2 regions of the Mesorhizobium australafricanum genome follow, and region 1 is predicted to be linked to the other one. Evidence: riboswitches for the same ligand, from Rfam matches in the RefSeq annotation. Region 1 holds a riboswitch; the other holds the start of a gene.
What was found. A riboswitch is a leader RNA that binds a small molecule or an ion and turns the genes downstream of it on or off. The one in region 1 is predicted to bind cobalamin.
Positions count from the first base shown of each region.

Region 2: linked by a shared signal. The riboswitch ahead of RFM98_RS17745 (CbtB domain-containing protein) and the one ahead of metE (5-methyltetrahydropteroyltriglutamate--homocysteine S-methyltransferase) in region 1 are both predicted to bind cobalamin.

Region 1 covers NZ_JAVIIT010000011.1:161,624-169,050, forward strand. Annotated here, with positions in the region: partial or broken gene RFM98_RS21415 (transposase) at 1-59, shown strand, start outside; partial or broken gene RFM98_RS21420 (IS5/IS1182 family transposase) at 95-379, opposite strand; partial or broken gene RFM98_RS21425 (IS630 family transposase) at 508-723, opposite strand; cobalamin riboswitch at 1,044-1,243, shown strand; gene metE (5-methyltetrahydropteroyltriglutamate--homocysteine S-methyltransferase) at 1,340-3,685, shown strand; gene RFM98_RS21435 (hypothetical protein) at 3,768-4,064, shown strand; partial or broken gene RFM98_RS21440 (IS110 family RNA-guided transposase) at 4,079-4,891, opposite strand; gene RFM98_RS21445 (ABC transporter ATP-binding protein) at 5,213-6,259, opposite strand; gene RFM98_RS21450 (ABC transporter ATP-binding protein) at 6,256-7,272, opposite strand; gene RFM98_RS21455 (ABC transporter permease) at 7,269-7,427, opposite strand, start outside.
Region 2 covers NZ_JAVIIT010000008.1:200,218-207,644, reverse strand. Annotated here, with positions in the region: gene RFM98_RS17790 (MFS transporter) at 1-848, opposite strand, end outside; gene RFM98_RS17785 (GNAT family N-acetyltransferase) at 878-1,396, shown strand; gene arsC (arsenate reductase (glutaredoxin)) at 1,582-1,980, opposite strand; gene RFM98_RS17775 (aquaporin) at 1,977-2,675, opposite strand; gene RFM98_RS17770 (ArsR/SmtB family transcription factor) at 2,672-3,022, opposite strand; gene RFM98_RS17765 (DUF6428 family protein) at 3,065-3,586, shown strand; gene RFM98_RS17760 (methyltransferase family protein) at 3,871-4,344, shown strand; gene RFM98_RS17755 (PilZ domain-containing protein) at 4,348-4,620, opposite strand; gene RFM98_RS17750 (histidine phosphatase family protein) at 4,791-5,363, opposite strand; adenosylcobalamin (AdoCbl) riboswitch at 5,448-5,591, shown strand; gene RFM98_RS17745 (CbtB domain-containing protein) at 5,592-5,801, shown strand; gene RFM98_RS17740 (CbtA family protein) at 6,022-6,762, shown strand; gene RFM98_RS17735 (hypothetical protein) at 6,906-7,427, shown strand, end outside.

The DNA of each region.
Region 1 (7,427 bases):
GGTTCGAGGCCAAGACTCAATTCGCCGTCGTGTTCGGCGAAAGGTTCGTCAGCCAGTGACGAAACCGGCCTCGCGCACAGAATTCCTGACAGTCCCATTTGAAGAGCGCGTCCAGCCCCGCATCGCCGGCGGTCTGGCGAGCGATGTCGCGAATGGTCCGGCCGAGATAGGTCTTGAGCCTGCGCAGCGCCTTGTTGGCCCGCTTGAACTGCTTGGCGTGGGCATAGCGCTGATGGCTGATCAGCGCCAGCTTGCCGACCCGCACATAGCTCTGGCGCAAATAGAGTCCCTTCCGCTTGGCCAGCCGCACCAGCCGCTCGCGCGCCCGGTAGATGAGCTTGGCGTCGGTCGGGAACATGACGTTCTTCGGCTGCACGGTGGCCCGACCCGCGGATGAGAGATTGTTGACCAACGTTCAAGTCCCGCCTCTTGCACCTCACATCCGCCGTACACTACCTCGACCGCCGATCGGGTTCGGCGGGCCAATTTCTACGCCAAAGGCCGTTGTCAGCAATCATGAGAGTGGATTGAATCTAGCACTTGGTGCCCACGTTTGACGGCGGCGATGATTTTGTCGGGGTCGGCGATTCAGGGATTTGGGTTGTTGATTGTGCTCGGCGAGGAAGCGACGGATGGCCGCCTGCAGGTCGACGACAGGATGAAAGCCGCCTCGCTTGAGGCGTCGCTCGACAGCTCGGCGAAGAAGCCCTCGACGGGGTCGAGCCAGACACCCTGCCTTCGCGCCCCAATCCGTTCGACCAAAGGCGCGGTTAACAACTCTTGCGCAGCCGGGCCGAACCGCCGTCTGTCACAGTTCTGCACAGCGCGCCCATTTGTCCGATTTGGCCCGGGCCCAGCAGCAGCCAAGGTCTGGCTTCATGTAGCCAATCTGCCTTACCGCGTGCCGAATTAAATATATTCACGATCCAAACGCCCCTTGTTCGTCCCTCCACGCGACTTGGAAATCACTGCGATAGTACAAAGTGTTCACATAATGACATAAAGATTTCTTTATGCAAGGTTGACAAAAGAGCGGGCTGCTGTGATTGTGTCTAAGCCATGGTTCTCCGTACGGCGCTGCCGCAGCGGAGCTAAGAGGGAAGCCGGTGCGATGCCGGCGCTGCCCCCGCAACTGTTAGAGGCGAGCCGACCCCACTCATGTCACTGAGGCGAACAGCCTTGGGAAGACGGGTAGCGGCTATGACCCCCGAGCCAGGAGACCTGCCACGGCGAGCTATTGTCCACGGGCGGGGTGTCTCGGTGGCCGCTGCAGCCCGGCGTTCGTACCGGCCTACTGGCGCCTTCGTTGTCCCCCACGCCCCAACCATCGGGGTATCGCATGTCTCTCTCTCAGCAAATTCCTGTAGCAACGCTTGGTGTGCCGCGTATCGGTCGCGGGCGGGAATTGAAATTCGCGCTTGAAAGCTATTGGTCCGGAAAATCTTGCGCTGCCGAGCTTCTCGCGACGGCAAAGGCGCTCCGTGCCGCGAGCTGGGAGGAGCAGCGCGATCGCGGTGTGTCGAAAATCCCGTCGAACGACTTTTCGCTCTACGACCATGTACTCGACACCGCCGCCATGGTCGGCGCCGTGCCGTCCCGCTACGCATGGAATGGCGGCGAGGTCCCACTCGACATCTATTTCGCCATGGCCCGCGGCAACCAAGGTCAGACGGGGAACTGCGACTCTGGTCGGGAGCATGCGGCTTGCCCTGCTCTAACCGCGATGGAAATGACCAAATGGTTCGACACCAACTATCATTACATTGTGCCGGAACTTGACGACGATCAGGCGTTCACACTCTCGTCGACGAAACCGGTTGATTACTTCCTCGAGGCTAAAGCCCTGGGCATTCATACACGCCCGGTCATCCTCGGACCGGTCACTTTTTTCAAGCTGGCTAAGTCACCTGCCGAAGGTTTCAATCCCCTCGCGCTCCTGCCGCGGCTTCTGCCCGTCTACGAACAACTCCTGCGGAGGTTGAAATTTTCGGGAGCCGATTGGGTGCAGATCGATGAGCCAGCCCTTGTGCTCGATCTAAACCCGAACGAACGAGCCGCACTTGAATTTGCCTATGGGCAGCTGTCGAAGGCCGCGCCCGAGCTGAAGATCATGCTGGCTACCTATTTCGGACCGCTGGGGGACAATCTCGAGACGGCGATATCGCTGCCTGTGGCCGGCCTGCATCTTGATCTCTCGCGTGCTCCCGAACAGTTGGAGACGGCTGGTCGGCTCGCGCCTAAGGATCTGGTGTTATCGCTTGGCTTGATCAATGGCCGCAACGTCTGGCGCGCGAACCTCACTGCCATTCTCGACCGCATCAAGCCGATCGTCGCGGGCTGGCCCTTGGACCGAGTCGAGATCGCGCCTTCGTGCTCGATGCTGCATGTGCCGATGGACTTGCGTATGGAGACGGTACTGGATGCGAACATCAGGTCGTGGCTCGCCTTCGCGGCCCAGAAGACCGACGAACTGGTCATCCTGGCTCGGGCCTTGTCCCAAGGTAGAGATGCCGTGGCTGGCGAGTTGAAAGCTTCTGACGAGGCTGCTTCGACTCGCGCAACATCCACGAAGGTCCATGACCCGCTCGTTGAAGGGCGGATCGCCGACATCAACGGCGCTATGAAGCAACGAAAGAGCGCATTTGCCGAGCGTTCCAGGGTCCAGGCCCGCACGCTCGGCCTGCCGCCGTTCCCGACGACGACCATTGGATCCTTTCCGCAGACGCCTCAGGTGCGCAAGGCGCGGTCCGCTCACGCGAAGGGCCAGCTCAGCTATGTCGATTACGAAACCTTTCTGAAGAAGGAGATCGAGGCTGCTATTCGCTGGCAGGAGGAGATCGGGCTGGACGTGCTGGTGCATGGCGAGTTCGAACGAAACGACATGGTACAGCATTTCGGCGAGCAACTTTCCGGCTTCGCCTTCACCGAACATGCCTGGGTGCAGAGCTATGGGTCGCGCTACGTGCGCCCCCCCATCATCTTCGGCGACGTATCGCGCCCCAATCCGATGACGGTGCGCTGGTGGCAATTCGCCCAGTCGCTTACGCAAAACCCTGTGAAGGGAATGCTTACAGGCCCAGTGACCATTCTCAATTGGTCTTTTGTTCGCGACGACGTACCCCGCTCCGAGGTCTGCCGCCAGATCGCGCTCGCTATTCGCGATGAAGTGACGGACCTCGAAAGATCCGGCGCAAGGATGATCCAGATCGACGAGGCCGCGTTTCGCGAAGGCTTGCCACTGCGCAAGTGCGACTGGAAGTTCTATCTCGACTGGTCGGTCGAATGCTTCCGGATCGCTTCAACAGGTGTAAAGGACTCGACTCAGATCCATACCCACATGTGCTATTCGGAGTTCAACGAGATCATCGACGCGATCGCTGAGCTGGACGCGGATGTAATTTCGATTGAGACATCGCGCTCGGCAATGGAACTGCTTGACGCCTTTACGAACTCTAAATATCCGAACCAAATCGGTCCCGGAGTCTATGACATCCACTCACCGCGCGTTCCGGAAGTCGCCGAGATTTCGGCCCTCCTCATGCTTGCCCGCGAGCGCTTGTCTGACGCTCAACTATGGGTAAACCCCGACTGTGGTCTCAAAACACGCAACTGGGAGGAGGCCCGCCCTGCCCTCGTGAACATGGTCGCTGCAGCACGCGCGCTCCGGGAGAAAGTGCAGGTCTGACGCTTGCCGAATTCTCGCGTGGCTAGTCGACAGCTACTGCTGCCGCTAATTTCGCGAAAACGCCTCGGTTCGCAGAACGCATTTGCATACCGCAGCCTCGCGAAATCTGGTCCCTAATGATGATGGCATCCTGGAATGGATCAGCGGCGTAAATGAGGCGGCTGCCTTGCCAGGTGTCGCCGAAGTCCAAATGTACGTTACGCCCAATACGCCGATCGTCAGGAAGGGCGATTTTCGAGACCTTATGGGCAGAGTCGTGGTGAGTTCTCCCGATCGGGCGCAGACTGAGACGATACTGCAATGCGCTACTGATCTAATAGGCTGGTCGATACCACCCTGCAGGATGTCGTCGTCGTTTTGGTACGCGCTCTCACGTTGATTGCCGCGCCGCAGGTTGCCGCGCTTGGATATGCCGAGCAGTCGCGGCTTGCCTCCGGTGGTCGCCTGTCGAGGCGCCAAGCCCAGCCAGGCGGCGAGGTCACGGCCGCGCCCGGAAGCTGCGCGCGTCACCAACGGCCGCGACAAGCGCAGTGGCATTGATGACACCGATCCCGGGGATCGTCGCAAGCCGACGCGCTGCTTCGTCCGTGCGCGCCATCTGCATGAACTCCGCATCAAAGGCGGCAATCCGCTCATCAAGGTTGCGCCATTCGGCACGCAGGTCCTCGACCAGCAGGCGCATACACGGCGATAGTCGGGGATCGTCCTCGTCCGCGAACACCCCCAGCTGGGCTTCCAATTGCTTCCGTCCCTTCGGAGCCACGATCCCGCGTTCCAACAATAGCGCGCGCAGATGGTTGATCAGCGCCGTGCGCTCCGCCACCAGACGCGAGCGCGCCCGATGCAAGGCCTGAATGTCCGATTGCGCCGCGCTCTTACCGGCACGAAGCGCATCGCCGGCCGCGTGGCTGCCTCCGCGATCGCCTCGGCATCGCGGTCGTCATTCTTGTTGGCCTTCACGTAGGGGCGAATCGTACGGCGACATCAACCGGATAGTGTGACCAGCAGCAGCGCCGAGCACCCGGCCGAGTGATGCGCGCCGCAGCAGGCTTCCATCGCCACAATGCAAGCCGGCAAGGAGCCGACAAAATCCGCTACGCCGTCGCGACGATGCCGTCGACGTAGGACGACGGCGCCAGCCTCATCCAGCCCGACGAGGCTGCACACGTTCTTGCCAAGATCAATTCCAAGCACGAAAATCGACATCGGTCCGTTCCTCTCTCATTCCAAAACAGAGCGATCTTAACCGATCGCTCCAGAGAGGGGCGGGCCATCTCATAATCACGCCCGGCAGCAGCAGAGAAAATCGAATTGCAAGAAAACAGCGGCCCAATACAGAACATCTTGCAAGACCAAATCCGCAATCCTCCTCAATCAGAAAGCCAGATCAATGGCTTGCCGATACCTCACGGGCGACTCACTATGCTTGTCCGACACACGCGTCACCGTACGAAGGGAATGGAAGCTACAGGGTTCTAGTACCACTTTATGGATAGCCGTGAGACGCACCGGCGCGATCACGACTCGTTATCGTGGGAGTTGGTGCAACTGGAGATGCAGTCGCTGTTCTAATGGCGGGTCGGCCTCGCGCCGCCCAAGCGGGAGATGGCATCTGAAGCTGTGCTTCGTGTCATCCGAGTTTATCGAAGGTTCGGGGAAGACGCGGCTGCAGATATCCTGTGCATAGCGACAACGGGTGTGGAACTCACAGCCGGATGGCCGCCGCATCAGGCTCGGCACCTCACCCTTGAGCTCGATCCTATTGAGCACAGCATCCGGGTCAGGCTCAGGATTGGCCGCAAGCAGCGCCTCGGTGTAGGGATGACAGGGGTGTTCAAAGATACGCTCGGTCGAGCCGACCTCTATAAAGCGGCCGAGATACATGATCGCCATTCGATCGGTCATGTGGCGTACGACATTGAGATTGTGCGTGATAATTAGGATCGCCATGCCGAGTTTGTCCTGAAGCCGCGCGAGGAGATTGAGCACCTCGCCCTGCACCGAGACGTCGAGGCCTGCGGTCGGCTCATCGGCAATAATCAAGTCCGGATTCAGCGCAAGGGCTCGCGCGATGCCTACGCGCCTGGCCTGACCGCCGGAAAGCTGATGGGGATAGCGGCGAGCGAAATCATCTGGCAAGCCGACCAAGCGCAGCAGGCGCGCCGCCTCGGCACCGGCATCGCGATCCTTTAGCTGATGGATACGAAAAGGCTCCATCAACAGCGATCGCACTGTCAGTCTTGGCGAAAGCGAGCCGACCGGATCCTGGAACGTCATCGCCATCCGGCGCAGGTACGGCTTGCGATCAGCCCCCGTGATATCCTCAATCTCCTGTCCGTCGAAATTGATGCTGCCGCTCACAGCTCGCTGCAAGCCGATTATCGTGCGCGCGATGGTGGATTTGCCTGAGCCGCTTTCACCGACAAGGGCGAGTGTCTCGCCCTTGTCGATTTCAAAGGTCACACCGCATACCGCGTCGAAAAAAGGCGCTTTCGTCCCGGTTGCCAGCGCCTTCAGTGGACCCATGGTGCGGAAGCGGACGCGCAGGTTCTCAACCCGAAGCAGCGCGCTCATGCCGACACCAACCGTTCTTCGTCGAGGAGATGGCATCGCGCGACTTGGTCCAGGCCGATGCGATACTCAACCGGATTGTCGTGCGCACACCGATCAAATGCCTGTGGGCACCGCGCGCGGAAGATGCATCCCACCTTGCTGCCCAGGAGACTAGGCACCTCACCGGGAATAGTCGGCAAAGTGCGCGTGCTCTTTTTGATACGCCCGGGATCGCACTCAAGCAGCGCGCGCGTGTAGGGATGAGCGGGATTATGGAAGATGTCCCGAACGGCGCCCTGCTCCACCACTTCGCCCGCATACATGACGGCGACCCGGTCGCACAACTCGGCCACCGCTCCGAGGTGGTGGGAGACGAACAGAATCGAGCAGCCGATCTCCTTTTGCAGATCCTTGAGGAGATGGATGATCTGCACCTCAAGGGTTGCATCGAGCGCGGTGGTTGGCTCATCGGCGACGAGGAGCGTGGGTTTCACAAGAAGCGCCATGGCAATGCAAACGCGCTGACGCATGCCGCCCGAGAAGTGATGAGGATAGACGCCGATACGGCTCTCCGGATCAGGAATTCCGACCCGGTGAAGCATTTCGAGGGCACGAGCGCGCTTTTCGCTTCGGCTTCCTTGTTCGTGGTGCTGAATATCGATCATCTGGCTCTCGATGGTCCGCACCGGATTGAGTGCGGTCATCGGGTCTTGGAAAATCATCGAAAGACGGTCGCCGAGCAGGCTCCGATGCTCGGAAGCGGGCATTTTGAGCAGTTCTCGACCTTCGAACACGATGCTGCCGGCTGTGACATCGGCATTTTCGGGAAGCAGGCCCATCACCGTATATGCAAGCGTGGATTTCCCAGATCCACTCTCGCCAACTATGCCGACCACCTGTGCCGCCGGAACTACGAGCGAAACGTCACGCAGGGCGTGGACGTGCCCACGTGGTGTGCCAAAATCGAGATTCAGATCACGGATCTCAAGAAGCGGCCGGGCGGACGTATGCTGTGTCAGACGGTCGTGTCTCATAGGTCTTTCCGTAGTTTGGGATCGAATATGTCGCGCAGCGCCTCCCCGAGGAACGTGAAGCCGAGTGTTGCGAGAACGATGGGAATGCCGCCGGCTATGACGAGCCAGGGCGTCTGACCGATGTAGCTATAGCCATCGTTTAGGATAGCTCCCCA
Region 2 (7,427 bases), on a different contig from region 1:
CCGATCAGCAGCTCGGCCACCCGCGCGCCGACCTGTGACGGGCCGACCAAGGCGCCAAGACCGACGGCGGCTGCCAGGCCAACGCCGCGCAATTGCAACAGCGTGAGCAGATGCACGGAGAGCATGGACGCGATCATCGCGGCCAATGTCTGGATGGAGGCCAGCAGAATGAAGCGTGTCCGCGCCCAGCCTTCGGGCAACGCCTCCTTCCGCTCGGCTCTCACCGGCGCTGGCGCCGCGGCCGGAGGCGGCGGAATCACCCAGAGGTGGAGCGGCAGGCAGATCGCCAGATGGATGGCCGCGTAGGAAAGGCAGGCGATGCGCCATCCGCCATGCTCGACAAGGAAGGCGCTGAGCGGCCAGCCGACGGTGCTGGCGAAACCACCGAACAGCGTCAAGTTGGTGATGGCGCTGCGCGCGCCCTGACCATAGAGCCGCCCGAGCGTGGCGAAGCCGGCGTCGTAAAGACCGCTCGCCATGCCCAGGCCCATGAGCAGCCAGGCCAGCATATAAAGCGGATAGGCGGTAGCCGACGCCAGCAGCAAATGCGCGGTCGCCAGCAGCAGCGAGCTGGCGCCAAGCACCGGCCGCCCGCCGTGGCGCTGGATCAGCCGCGCGGTGATGGGGGACACGAGCCCGGCAAGCAGGAGCCCGCAGGACAGCCCGGCCACGACCGAGGCGAGCGACCAGCCGGTGTCCCTGGCAATCGGCTGGGCAAGCACCGCGGGCAGGTAGTAGGACGATCCCCAGGCGAGGATCTGCGTGACGCCGAGTGCCGAAACAAGGACATGGCGATCTCGCGCGACCGGCGCAGGCACTTCGGCCTTCACGGATTGCTCAAAGCCCATTATCTATCGAGCCTCAAATGGGAGAGCACATGCGTATCGCGGTGATCGACGAGGCCGAGGCAAAGGCGCAGCTTGGCGCCCTTGCCGAGATATTGATGCAGAGCATCGAGGATGGGGCGCTCGTCGGCTTTGTCCTGCCGTTCGGCGCCGAACAGGCGCAGTCCTATTGGCAAGGCATCTTCCCCTTCGTGGCGGACGGGGAACGCCTTCTCATCTGCGCCTATCTCGACGGCAATCTCGTCGGCACCGTGCAGCTCTATCTGTCGCCGGAACCGAATGCGCTGCACCGGGCAGAGGTTTACATGCTTCTCGTTCATCGAGATTTCCAGCGGCAAGGCATCGGTTCCGCGCTCATGGCATCCGTCGAGGACGAGGCAAGGAAGAGAAAGCGTACCCTGCTCCTTCTCGACACCGCCGAGGGCGGAGCGAGCGAACGGCTCTATCGGCGCATGAACTGGCAGCAAGTCGGTGTCGTGCCGCATCACTTCGTCGACCCCCTCGGCAAACCAAAGGCGTCCATCTATTTCATGAAGCATCTGACGCTCTAAGTTGTTTTAGTGCACGTCGTTTTCCCAAAACCGCTGCGCACTTTCGGGCGACATGCAGTTGTTTTCATGCATGTCGTTTTCCCAAAAACCGCTGCGCACTTTTGGGCGACATGCAGTTGTTTTCATGCATGTCGTTTTCCCAAAAACCGCTGCGCACTTTTGGGCGACATGCATCGGGCGGGAGCCTAATAGGCGACCTTCTCGCCGTCTTCCTTGACGAATTCGCGCACCGGATTGTCGAGCAGCGTCAGCACCGCTTCCGACGGCCGGCATAGCCTCGTGCCCTTCGGCGTTTCGACGATCGGGCGGTTGATCAGGATCGGATGGGCGAGCATGAAATCGATCAGCTCGTCGTCACTCCATTTCGACTCGGCGAGGCCAAGCTCGGCGTAAGGCGTTCCTTTCTCCCGCAGTAACTCACGCGGAGCGATCCCCATCGCCGCGATCAGTTCGAGCAGCCGCTCGCGGCTCGGCGGCGCCTTCAGATATTCGATCACGACAGGCTCTTCGCCGCTGGCGCGGATCATGGCCAGCGTGTTGCGGGAGGTGCCGCAATCGGGGTTGTGATAGATCGTGACCGTCATGGCTCTGCTTTCAGTGGCTGGGATTGCTGAACGGTTTCGGGCTTGAGCAGCCAGCCCATCAGCGCAAGTGCGATCAGGGCGCCGAGCAATTCGGCGACGACGAAGCCCGGCAGGTCGAGCGGCCTGATGCCGGAGAAGGTGTTGGTCAGCGAGCGCGCCACAGCGACGGCGGGATTGGCGAAGGACGTGGACGCCGTGAACCAATAGGCCGCCGTGATATAGAGACCGACCAGCCACGGCACGGCCTTCAGTTCGAAGCGGAGGCCGGCAAGGATGACGGCGACAAGTCCAAAAGTCGCGACGCCTTCGGAGAACCACTGTGCCGGCCCGGTACGCAGCTTCGTCGCGACCTCCAGCATCGGCAGGGCGAACATGAGATGCGCCGCGATCGTGCCGGCAATGCCGCCGGCGACCTGCGCCACCAGATAGGCGGGAAGATCGCGGGCAGGCAGCGACCGGTTGAGACAGAACACCAGCGAGACGGCGGGATTGAAATGCGCGCCGGAGATCGGCCCAAGGATGGTGATCAACACCACCAGCATGGCGCCGGTTGCAAGCGTGTTGCCAAGCAGCGCCAGCGCGGTGTCATGCGTCAGCGCGTCGGCCATGATGCCGGAGCCGACGACTGTCGCCACCAGGAGACCGGTGCCCAGGGCTTCAGAAGCGAACCGGCGCGACAGATCGAAGGTGCTCATCGCCGGGCCCCCTCGCCCGGCTGGCAGCAAGGCGCGGCAAGCGCCGGCGCGCAGATTTCCGGACGGCCCGAGCAGCAATCCTCCATCAGGAACCGGATAAGCCCGGACAGCGCGTCGTATTCGGCGCTGTAGACGATCGAGCGGGCATCACGCCGCGCGGTCACGAGGCCAGACCTTTCCAGTTCCTTAAGATGGAAGCTGACATTGGACGGCGAGACCTCGACCTGTCCGGCGAGCGAGCCGGCGGCTATGCCTTCCGGTCCGGCAACGACCAGCAGGCGCAACAGGCGCAGGCGCGTTTCCTGCGACAGCGCGCCAAAAGCGGTCAGGGCTTGACGTTCATCCACGTTTCAATAATCCTTGAAATATTGAAATGAGGAATAGCCGACATGCTGTCTTCTGACAATCAGAAAAACGTCGCCCCAATTGACCCCTCCGACCTGACCATCGGCGACCTGCTGGGCGCGTTGGCCGGTTACAAGGACAGGCCGCTGGTGTTCCGCTATGACGGGCGGCCGGTGAAGCCGGGCTACCACGTCACCGAGGTGAAGGCGGGGCAGTTCTCGGCGCTGGATTGCGAAGCGAATCCGGAATCATGGTCGGAAATCTTCGTCCAGCTATGGGACGTGGACGAGGGCGGGCCGATCCATATGCCGGCCGGCAAGTTCGCCGCGATCATCCGCAAGGTCTCGGATCACGTCGCTCTCGATCAGGCGGCGAAGCTGACCTTCGAGGTCAGCGACGGCGTCCGCCCGATGGAACTGCACCGGGCAGCGCAGCCAAGCCTGGTTGGCGAGGCCGTGGAGGTTGAGCTGTCGCCGCGGCCGGCAAGCTGCAAGCCGCGTGACCGCTGGCTGAAGGAACAGAAGGCTGCAAGCGAGTCCTGCTGCGGCACGAGCCGCTGCTGTTAACTCCGCGACGGTCGCGCGGCGCCGCTAGAATCTGATCATGCCATTGGCCTGCAACAGGTAAAGAGCCACGAGAACGATGGCGATCAGCGCCACCCAAACGGCTGTCCTGCTCATGCGCGAAATTCCCTGTTGATCGGCAGCAATGAACGCGCGCGCCGCGGTTGCGTTCCAATGGGCAGGCGCTTGCATAGCGCCGCGGCCTTAACAGTCGGTGATTGCGGCGATTGCCGCACGGCCGGCGCGGATGCATAGTAATTCGCATGGTTTTCTCAGGACCGGCGAAGATGGCCACGGACGACAAGGCGGACAATCCCGGCGTTGCGGTGTTCCCGCCGCTGCTCTTTCTCGTCGCGCTGATCGTGATGCTGGCGCTGCGCTATGTCTGGCCGCTGGCCATCGGCGGCAGGCCGCTCACCATCGTGCTCGGCATCGTGCTGGCAGCACTCGCGATCGCGATCATCGCCTGGGGACGCTCCACCATGTTGCGCGGCGGCACCAATGTGAACCCGACGTTGCCGACCACCGCGATCATCACCAGCGGTCCGTTCGGCTTCACCCGCAACCCGCTCTATATTGGCCTGATGGGGCTGCTTCTCGGAATCGGGCTTCTCTTCGACAGTTGGTGGGCCGTCGTCGCCCTCGTCGCGAGCTTCCCGATCCTGCATTACGGCGTGGTGCTGCGCGAGGAAGCCTATCTGGAACGCAAGTTCGGCGAACCCTACCGCGCCTACCAGGCGAGCGTGCGCCGCTATGTTTGAGCGTCAGTCCTTCAGCGCATTGCTGTAGAGCGCCACGCCGATCCGGTCGTTGCGCCGCCAGCGCACCAAAGCGCGATAGACTGTATCGTCGGCCGGAACCTCGAGCAGGAAGCGTTCCGGGATGTCGACATCCACGCTCACGCGCAATTCCGCGCCATGATGGTGCTGGTTCCTGACCGAGCAGCCGATCCTGACGCCGCCGGCAATGATCGTGGCTTCCTTGAGCACGAATTCGCGCACATGAAGACGGCGCTCGGTCTCGGGAAATTTGGCCATATCCGGCGGGCTCCTCGGGCGCGGTCCTCCTCGCCACGGGGCGGCACCATAGCAGCGAGGCGTTTCCGTTCCGTTAGCGATCGCTGAAAAGGGTAAGGCAGCTTGATATCGCGCCGAACGGCTATCCAAGCGTGAGAGGATCCGCCGGCGGACCGTTCACGCCCGACTGCTCAGCCGGCGACGACGACGCCGCTTGAGTGCAGCACCCAGCGGCGGCCGTCGCTTCGGAACTCGGTGAGCGACAGCGGCTCGATGTCGATCTTCCACACCGAGGAAAGCGGCGCGCCCAGCACATGCACCATGGCGGCGCGGATCGGCGCGGCATGGGTGAGCGCGATGGTGTGGCCGCTCTCGCCGGCAAGGCGCTCCATCAGCGCGGCACCGCGCCGGGCGACGGCGGCAAGCGATTCGCCGCCATGGGGCGCTGCGTCCGCGTCGGCGAGCCAGGCCGCCATGCCTTCCGGGTCCTGGGCCTGCACCTCCTCGAAGCCTTTGCCGGCCCAGCGCGCGAAATCCTGCTCGGCAAGCAACTGCTCGACCGTGGCGTCAAGGCCAAGCGCCTCGGCCGTCCGCCGCGCGGCAAGTGCTGGACTTGTCCAGACGCGATCGGCGCGGCGCAGCGAAGCGGCCAGCGCGCCCGCACGCTCAAGGGCCCGCGCCTCCGGCGCCTCCTCCTTCGGAAAGCGGCCCTTGCGCATGCCGGGCGTCGCAGCGCTTGCGATCATCGTCAGGCGGGCGAGCATGAAAAACTCCGTGGCCCAGTCAAAAAATAGGCCTCACGAAGCCGTGCCGCCATTACATGTCGTTGACAGGCGAACGAAGTGCTGACAAGTGTTTTAGCGCTATACGGGATTGGAAGCCGGTGCGAGTCCGGCACGGTCGCGCCACTGTAATCGGCACCAGCCGAAAGTCAGGCCTTATTCCGCAGCATTGTTCGATCAACGGGACGCAGTATCCCACGGGAGGTCAATATGTCCGACACCACCTTCGCCCCCAGCTACGGTCCGGTTGCGATTCCGGTTCGCGAGCTTCTGCCCTGGGCCATCTTCGCCGGCCTGATGCTGATGCTGATGATCTATTTCGTCGGCGCGGAAGAAGGCGCGACGTCGCTGATCCGCGGCACGGCGGTGCACGAATTCGTGCATGACGGCCGCCACCTGCTCGGCTTCCCCTGCCACTAAAGCGGTTCGGCATCGCTGAACTCGCTTTCGATTCTGGCTCAACGCAATTCCGGACGGAAAACCGCTACGCACTTTTCCTGGAATTGCTTGATTGGTTGAACGCAATTCCGGACGGAAAACCGCTACGCACTTTTCCTGGAATTGCTTGATTGGTTGAACGCAATTCCGGACGGAAAACCGCTACGCACTTTTCCTGGAATTGCTCAGAGGGATTAGTGACATGGTCGGAAAACTTTTGCTGCGCGGCATGCTTGTCGGGCTGGTCGCGGGGATTCTGGCGTTCGCCTTCGCCCGCGTCTATGGCGAGCCGCAGGTCGACAAGGCGATCGCCTACGAGGAACAGCAGGCGCAGGCGGCCGGCGAGGCGCCAGAGCCCGAGATGGTCAGCCGCGCCACACAGGCCGGCATTGGTCTCGCAACCGGCGTGCTGGTCTATGGCGCCGCTCTTGGCGGGCTGTTCTCGCTGGTCTTCGCCTATGCCTATGGCCGTCTGGGCTCGCTCGGGCCTCGCGGCACCTCGGCGCTGCTGGCGCTGCTCGGCTTCCTCGCCGTGATCGTCGTGCCCAGCCTCAAATACCCGGCGAACCCACCCGCGGTCGGCAATCCCGAAACCATCGCCTATCGCACCGAGCTATTCTTCATCATGATCGTGATCTCGATCGCGGCGATGGTGGCGGCGGTTGGGCTGGCACAGCGGCTGTGGAACCAGCTCGGCGCCTGGAACGCCTCGATCGTGGCCGGGCTCGCCTTCCTTGTGGTCTTCGCGCTGGTGAAGGCGGCGTTGCCCGACATCAACGAAGTGCCGGAGAACTTCTCGGCGATCGTGCTGTGGCAGTTCCGCGTTGCCTCGCTCGGCATCCAGCTCGTGCTGTGGACCGTCGTCGGGCTCGGCTTCGGCGCGGTTGCCGCGCGCGTGGTCGCGGCGCGCGACCAGCGCGGCCCGGCACGCCGCTACGCCTGAAATCCATGCGTTGGCCGCCACGGTTCTGCGCCCTGGCGGCCAAATTGGCTCAACGGTCGATACGACCGCTGAACCACTTTGGTCTTTTGTTTTCTCGCAATTCCGGACGGAAAACCGCATTACACTTTTCCTGGAATTGCTCGATGGCGGCGTTGCTCGCGCTTCTGACCGCGGCATCGGCGCAAGCGCATAGCGGGTCCTCCACGCCCCCTCCCCCCGGCATCCAGATCCCCAGCCTGACCCATGGCCAGATGGCGGTGATCGCGCGCTATCGCGGCGACATCCTCGACCTCGCCCGGCGCCAGACCGTGACCGATCCGACCTTCCGGCGGCTCTATAATCACGGCAATCTGCAATACACCTACTGCCTCTGGGGCCTGATGCCGGGAAGCCTCGGTGATGAGGAAAGCCCGTTCAACGAATGCAGCCATGGCTATCTCGCCACCGCCAAGGCGCTGCTCACCTATATGGCGACGATGCCCTCTGCCGAACGCGACGCGAGGGCGCTGATCTCCGACATCGATGCCGATATGGTGCGCAGCGGCGCCTCCTGGATTCTTTGCCAGTTCAGCGGCGAGAGTTTCAGCACCGGCGCGGTCGTCGAGCCCAGGTGGCGGGACATGTTCTTCCACCTGCCGAGCCTGGCGGCGCTGCTTGCCGTGACA